Regions from separate parts of the Streptomyces sp. CLCI03 genome, predicted to be linked through region 1. Evidence: riboswitches for the same ligand, from Rfam matches in the RefSeq annotation. Region 1 holds a riboswitch; each other region holds the start of a gene.
What was found. A riboswitch is a leader RNA that binds a small molecule or an ion and turns the genes downstream of it on or off. The one in region 1 is predicted to bind cobalamin.

Region 1 (2,194 bases):
GACATGGTGATCAGGGCGGTGCGACCCGCCGAGTACGCGGAGCTGGGCGAGATCACGGCGCGGGCCTACCTCGCCGACGGGCATCTGGACTTCAACGAGGACGACCACTACCTGAACGTGCTGCGCGACGTGGCCGGTCGGGCCGCCGAGGGCGAGGTGCTCGTCGCCGTGCGCGACGAACGGCTTCTGGGCGGTGTGACCTTCGCCGCTCCGGGCAGCCCGCTCGCCGACATCGCGGCCCCGGACGAGGCCGAGTTCCGGATGCTCGCGGTGGCCCACGAGGCGCGCGGCCAAGGTGCCGGAGAGGCTCTGGTGCGGGCCTGCGTCGAGCGGGCGAGGGCGCTGGAGGGGGTGACCGGCCTGGTTCTGTCCACCCAACGCGGCATGGCCGGGGCCCATCGGATCTACGCGCGACTGGGCTTCGTACGCACTCCGGAGCGGGACTGGGCGCCGATCGAAGGCCTGACACTCCTCACTTACCGGCTCAAGCTGTAGCCACGCCGACACTACATGTGGGGGTTACCGCAGAGGGCCGCCCCCACATGTATGCTCATGCCTGCTGTCGCCGCAGGGGAATCCGGTGCGAATCCGGAACTGTCCCGCAACGGTATGAAGTGTCCGGCTACCGGACACCAAGTCCGATGACCTGCCGACAGCGCGCCCGGCTCGACCGAACCGGGTGCCGATTCGTCCGGGCCTCGCGGTTGGGCCGGTGGACGCCATGCGGGGTACGCGTTCTCGTCGCGCCCGCATGCGCCCGCTCGCGCCCCGCCCCGCCGATGACCGGGCCGAGCGAGGGAGAGCTCCCGCCGTGACCATCGCGCCTTCCGCACCGCGCGCCGAGTCCACTTCTGGCGACAACACCGAGGGCCCGGGGGCCACGCTGCTGCGTACCCTCACCGAACTGACGGCGGACCTCCCCGACACCGACCCCGGCCGGGTCGCGGCCTCCGCGCTGCGCGGCCGCAGCTCCGCCGCCGACGACGCCGAACTGCGCGGGCTGGCCACCGAAGCCGCCGCCGGTCTGATCTCCGAGGACCCGGCCTACTCCCGGCTCGCCGCCCGCCTGCTGACGCTGGCCGTGCGCGACGAGGCCGCGAGCCAGGGCTCCACCTCCTTCTCGGCCTCCGTCGAGGTCGGCCACCGCGAGGGCCTCATCGCGGACCGCACCGCCGAGTTCGTCCGTACGCACGCGAGCCGGCTCGACTCGCTCGTCGAGCTGACCCTCGCCGAGGGCGCCGACGACCGCTTCGGCTTCTTCGGCCTGCGCACCCTGCACAGCCGCTACCTGCTGCGCCACCCGATCACCCGTCAGGTCATCGAGACCCCGCAGTACTTCATGCTGCGCGTGGCGTGCGGTCTGGCCGCCGACGAGAGCGTCCAGGCCGTCGAGGAAGTGGCCTCGCTGTACCGGCTGATGAGCCGTCTGGACTACCTGCCGTCCTCCCCCACGCTCTTCAACTCCGGCACCCGGCACCCGCAGATGTCCTCCTGCTACCTGCTGGACTCCCCGCTGGACGAGCTCGACTCGATCTACGACCGCTACCACCAGGTCGCGCGCCTGTCGAAGCACGCGGGCGGCATCGGCCTGTCGTACTCCCGCATCCGCGCCCGCGGTTCGCTGATCCGCGGTACCAACGGCCACTCCAACGGCATCGTGCCGTTCCTGAAGACCCTCGACGCGTCCGTCGCCGCCGTGAACCAGGGTGGCCGCCGCAAGGGCGCCGCCGCCGTCTACCTGGAGACCTGGCACGCGGACATCGAGGAGTTCCTGGAGCTCCGTGACAACACCGGTGAGGACCAGCGCCGCACCCACAACCTGAATCTCGCCCACTGGGTGCCGGACGAGTTCATGCGCCGCGTGAACGCCGACGCCGACTGGTCGCTGTTCTCCCCGGCCGACGTGCCCGAGCTGGTCGACCTGTGGGGCGACGACTTCGACGCCGCCTACCGCAAGGCGGAGGCCGACGGCCTGGCCCGCAAGACCATGCCCGCCCGCGACCTGTACGGCCGGATGATGCGCACCCTCGCGCAGACCGGTCAGGGCTGGATGACCTTCAAGGACGCCTCCAACCGCACGGCGAACCAGACCGCCGAGCCGGGCACCGTCGTCCACTCCTCGAACCTGTGCACCGAGATCATCGAGGTCACCAACGACGGCGAGACGGCCGTCTGCAACCTCGGCTCGGTCAAC
Region 2 (2,194 bases), 2.4 Mb from region 1:
TGTAGAAGCGGATCGAGTCGGGGCCGTGCTGGTTCAGGTCGCCGAAGCCGGACCGCTTCCAGCCGCCGAAGGTGTGGTACGCCACGGGGACGGGGATCGGCACGTTGACGCCGACCATGCCGGCGCCCACCCGGCGCGTGAAGTCGCGCGCCGTGTCGCCGTCGCGGGTGAAGATCGCGACACCGTTGCCGTACGGGTGCTCGGTGGGCAGGCGCAGGGCCTCCTCGTAGTCGGCGGCCCGTACGACGGACAGGACCGGGCCGAAGATCTCCTCGCGGTAGATCCGCATCTGCGGGGTCACGCGGTCGAAGAGGGTCGCGCCGGCGAAGAAGCCGTTCTCGTGCCCGGGCAGGGTGAACCCGCGTCCGTCCACGACGAGTTCGGCGCCCTCGGTGGCTCCGATGTCGACGTAGCGGTTCACCCGGTCGAGGGCGTCGCGGCTGACCAGTGGCCCGAAGTCGGCCTCGGGATCGTCGGAGCGACCCACCCGCAGGGTGGCGATCCGCTCCTTCAACTTCGCGACCAGCGCGTTCGCGGTCTCCTCGCCGACGGGGACGGCGACGGCGACGGCCATGCAGCGCTCGCCCGCGGAGCCGTAGCCGGCGCCGATCAGGGCCTCCACGGCCTGGTCGAGGTCGGCGTCGGGCATCACGATCATGTGGTTCTTGGCGCCGCCGAAGCACTGGGCGCGCTTGCCGTGGGCCGCGGCGGTCGCGTAGATGTGCGCGGCGATCGGGGTGGAGCCGACGAAGCCGAGGGCCTGCACGCGCGGGTCCTCCAGCAGGGTGTCGACGGCCTCCTTCCCGCCGTTGACCACATTGAGCACGCCGGGCGGCAGGCCGGCCTCCAGGAACAGCTCGGCGAGGCGCAGCGGTACGGACGGGTCCCGCTCGGAAGGCTTCAGGATGAAGGCGTTTCCGCAGGCCAGAGCGGGTGCTGCCTGCCACAGCGGGATCATCGCGGGGAAGTTGAAGGGGGTGATCCCGGCGACCACGCCCAGCGGTGAGCGCAAGGAGTGCACGTCGATCCCGCCGCCCGCGTTGTCGGTGAACTCGCCCTTCAGCAGGTGGGGGACACCGGAGGCGAACTCGACCACCTCCAGGCCGCGTTGCAGGTCACCATGGGCGTCGGCGACGGTCTTTCCGTGCTCGGAGGACAACAGCCGGGCCAGCGCGTCACGTTCGGCCTCGACCAGCTGGAGGAAACGCAGCAGGACGCGGGCGCGACGCTGCGGGTTCCACTGCCCCCAGTCGGCCTGCGCCTCCACGGCGTTCGCGAGGGCGGCCTCGGTGTCGGCGCGCCCCGCGAGCGGGACCCGGGCCTGGACGGCGCCCGTGTTGGGGTCGTACACGTCGGTGAAGAGACCGGAGGATCCGGTGGTGTGTTTGCCGCCGATGAAATGGGTGAGTTCACGGACCATGGTTGCCTGCTCTCGTCAGGTGGGATCCGGGGATGGCACGGCTGACCGGCGGACGGCACCCGATGGGGTGCGCCGCTGGGGAGGGCCGTGGGACTACGAGCGTGCGGACATGTGCGCGCGCTCCGCCGGATCACCAGGGTCGTGGGTACAAACCGGTGCCATGCGTGTCTGCTCCATCCTCGTGGACAACACGGAACATCCGCGGCCGGTATCCTGACTCCCGGATCCCCGCGTGCCGCCCGCCTTCCCGACGAAGCTCGTCAGTGGTGTGTGGATGGCAGCACACTCCCCGGTCACAGTGGCGGGACCGTGCCGGATTCTCACCGGCTTCCCTGCACCGCGGACCTTGTGCCACGAACATATAGTTGGACGTCCTAGTAAGTCCAGAGCCGCCGCCGCGCGCCTTCGTCCGGCGTCCGCGGCCTGACGTCCCCTCAGCCCTACGTCGTGGGGCCCGGGTTCCCGGTCACCGGGTACGGGACGAAGGTGCTGCTGTTCTCGTCGACGGCCAGCGCCCGGCCGAGCGGCGGCACGGCCCGCTGCGGACAGTCGAGGCGCTCGCAGAGCCGACAGCCCATGCCGATGGGGGTGGCCGCCGCCGTGTTGTCGAGGTCGAGCCCGTCGGCGTACACGAGGCGCGAGGCGTGCCGGATCTCGCAGCCGAGCCCGATCGCGAAGGTCTTGCCCGGCTCCCCCCAGCCGCCGCGGTGGCGGGTGACGGCCCGGGCGGTCCACAGATACCGCTGTCCGTCGGGCATGGCGGCCACCTGGACG
Region 3 (2,194 bases), 3.2 Mb from region 1:
CTCTTGCCCGCGTCCGACGTGGTGCCCGCGACCAGCAGACCCCCGCCGCGCCTCGTGCCGCTCATGCGCGTCCCCCTCGTACCGCTCGTACCCCGCGTACCGCTCCTGCTCGTGCCACCAGCATCCGGGTGGCCACGCAGGCGCCCAGGGCCAGCCAGGTCACCTGGCGCGACAGCCGTACCGCCCGCTCGATGTCCGCGACCTCCACCGGTCGCCCCGCCTCGCCGTTCAGTACGGCCCGGTGCTCGACCCGGCCGCCGTACGCCAGGGTTCCGCCCAGTCTGACGCCCAGCGCCCCGGCGAAGGAGGCCTCCACGGGGCCGGCGTTCGGGCTCGGGTGTGCGGCGGCGTCCGCGCGCCAGGCCCGTACGGCGCCCCGCCGGTCGGGGCCGGCCAGTACGGCGGCGACCGCCGTCAGCCGGGCCCCCGGCCAGCCGGCCAGGTCGTCGAGCCGGGCGGAGGCCCAGCCGTAGCGCAGGTAGCGGGGGGACCTGTGGCCGACCATCGCGTCCAGGGTGTTCACGGCGCGGAAGGCCAGCAGTCCGGGGACTCCGGCTACGGCGCCCCATACGAGGGCCCCCACCACCGCGTCGGAGGTGTTCTCGGCGACGGACTCCACGACGGCGCGGGCCATCTGCTGTCCGTCCAGGGCCTGGGGGTCGCGTCCGCACAGGTGGGGCAGCCGTTCCCGGGCCACCTCGATGTCCCCGGCGGCGAGCGCGCCCGCGATGGCGCGGGCCTCCCGGCCCAGGGAGGTGCCGCCCACGACGGCCCAGGTGGCGGCGGCGGTCAGGGCGATACGGGCGGCCGCGGGCCGGGAGCGCACGGCGCGGGCGCCCAGCGCTCCGACGGCGGCCGCGCCCCCGGCGCACACCAGGGTGTGCAGGAGGCCCCGGGCGCGGTCGTCGCTCCACAGGGAGCGTTCGACGGCGGCGGCGGCCCGTCCGAAGGCGGCCACGGGGTGCCCTCGGCGCGGATCTCCGAGGATCCGGTCGCCGATCAGGCCCGCCGTGGCGCCGTACGCGAAGACGCGATCGGCACGCATGGTGGCAGGTATGTCCTCACTCAGGGTCCGCGCCCTGGTTCGACGTGTCCGGCGGCGAGAGTTCCTGGCTCCCGGGACGCACGCGCGGCGTGCGATTCCGGTGACAGTGGCGGGACCGCGCCGGATTCGCACCGGACTTCCTCTCCATGCCGCCGTATTGGCTCCGGCAGTCCACCACGCGCCTCGAACGCCCGTCAACTCGCCGTTGACCTGCGGTGCGGCGGGGACGGAGGGCGAAGGAGGGAACGCGAAAGCTCCCCCCGGGACAAACCCGGAGGGAGCCTTCACACCCGACCCGCCCTACGGCGGCGGATCAGGAGACGATCAGGTAGATCCCGTACGTCACGGCCGCCGCGACGAGCCCGAAGCAGAGGTACGCGCCGGTGCGGGCGAGGGTGGCGGTGCCGCCCTGCTCGGTGGCCGTCTCGTGCTTGGACAGGCCCACCAGGCCCAGGGTGAACAGGGCCACGAGGGCGACGGTGGCGGAGAGGCTGACCCCGAAGACGGAGCCGAGTGCTTCCCAGTCGATCTTCATACTGCCGTTTCCTCTGTATGTCTCGGTCAGACCGCGGCGGCCGGAGCCGGTGCGGTCGTCGGGGCGGTCGTCTCGGCCGGGATGGTGGCCTTGAGGTCCTCGTCCGTGACCGCGGCGGTGGTACCGGCGGCGGCGACGGTCGGCGGGACGGTGACGGCCGCGATGGCCGTGGTGACGACACCCGGCGCCTCGACGTCCGCCCGCTCGACGTCGTTGACGTTGTGGTGGTCGACGACCTGGCGGCGGGAGATGACCCAGATGGCGAGGCAGGAGGCGACCAGGAAGACGGCGACGGCGGCGACGCCGATGTCACCGGAACGCATGACCAGCTCGGCACCGGCCGAGACCAGCGCGGCGGCCGGCAGGGTCAGGCCCCAGGCGATGAACATGCGGGTCGCGGTGGACCAGCGGACCACACCGCCCTTGCGGCCCAGGCCCGAACCCATGACGGCGCCGGAGCACGCGTGGGTGGTGGAGAGCGAGAAGCCGAGGTTCGAGGAGGCGAGGATGACGGACGCGGCCGAGGTCTGGGCGGCGAAGCCCTGCTGCGGCTGCAGGTCGGTCAGGCCGGTGCCCATGGTGCGGATGATGCGCCAGCCACCCAGGTAGGTGCC

Region 2: it holds a riboswitch for cobalamin, as region 1 does, so the genes downstream of both, ACWG52_RS02505 (CoA-acylating methylmalonate-semialdehyde dehydrogenase) here and ACWG52_RS13065 (ribonucleoside-diphosphate reductase subunit alpha) in region 1, are expected to answer to the same signal.
Region 3: it holds a riboswitch for cobalamin, as region 1 does, so the genes downstream of both, ACWG52_RS28355 (cobalamin biosynthesis protein) here and ACWG52_RS13065 (ribonucleoside-diphosphate reductase subunit alpha) in region 1, are expected to answer to the same signal.

The regions. Positions count from the first base shown of each region.
Region 1 is NZ_CM132132.1:2,908,794-2,910,987, forward strand. Features, by position in the region: gene ACWG52_RS13060 (GNAT family N-acetyltransferase) at 1-495, shown strand, start outside; cobalamin riboswitch at 547-668, shown strand; gene ACWG52_RS13065 (ribonucleoside-diphosphate reductase subunit alpha) at 812-2,194, shown strand, end outside.
Region 2 is NZ_CM132132.1:530,416-532,609, reverse strand. Features, by position in the region: gene ACWG52_RS02505 (CoA-acylating methylmalonate-semialdehyde dehydrogenase) at 1-1,420, opposite strand, end outside; cobalamin riboswitch at 1,607-1,777, opposite strand; gene ACWG52_RS02500 (short-chain fatty acyl-CoA regulator family protein) at 1,861-2,194, opposite strand, start outside.
Region 3 is NZ_CM132132.1:6,148,812-6,151,005, forward strand. Features, by position in the region: partial or broken gene ACWG52_RS28350 (cobyric acid synthase) at 1-65, opposite strand, end outside; gene ACWG52_RS28355 (cobalamin biosynthesis protein) at 62-1,045, opposite strand; cobalamin riboswitch at 1,085-1,236, opposite strand; gene ACWG52_RS28360 (hypothetical protein) at 1,359-1,580, opposite strand; gene ACWG52_RS28365 (inorganic phosphate transporter) at 1,607-2,194, opposite strand, start outside.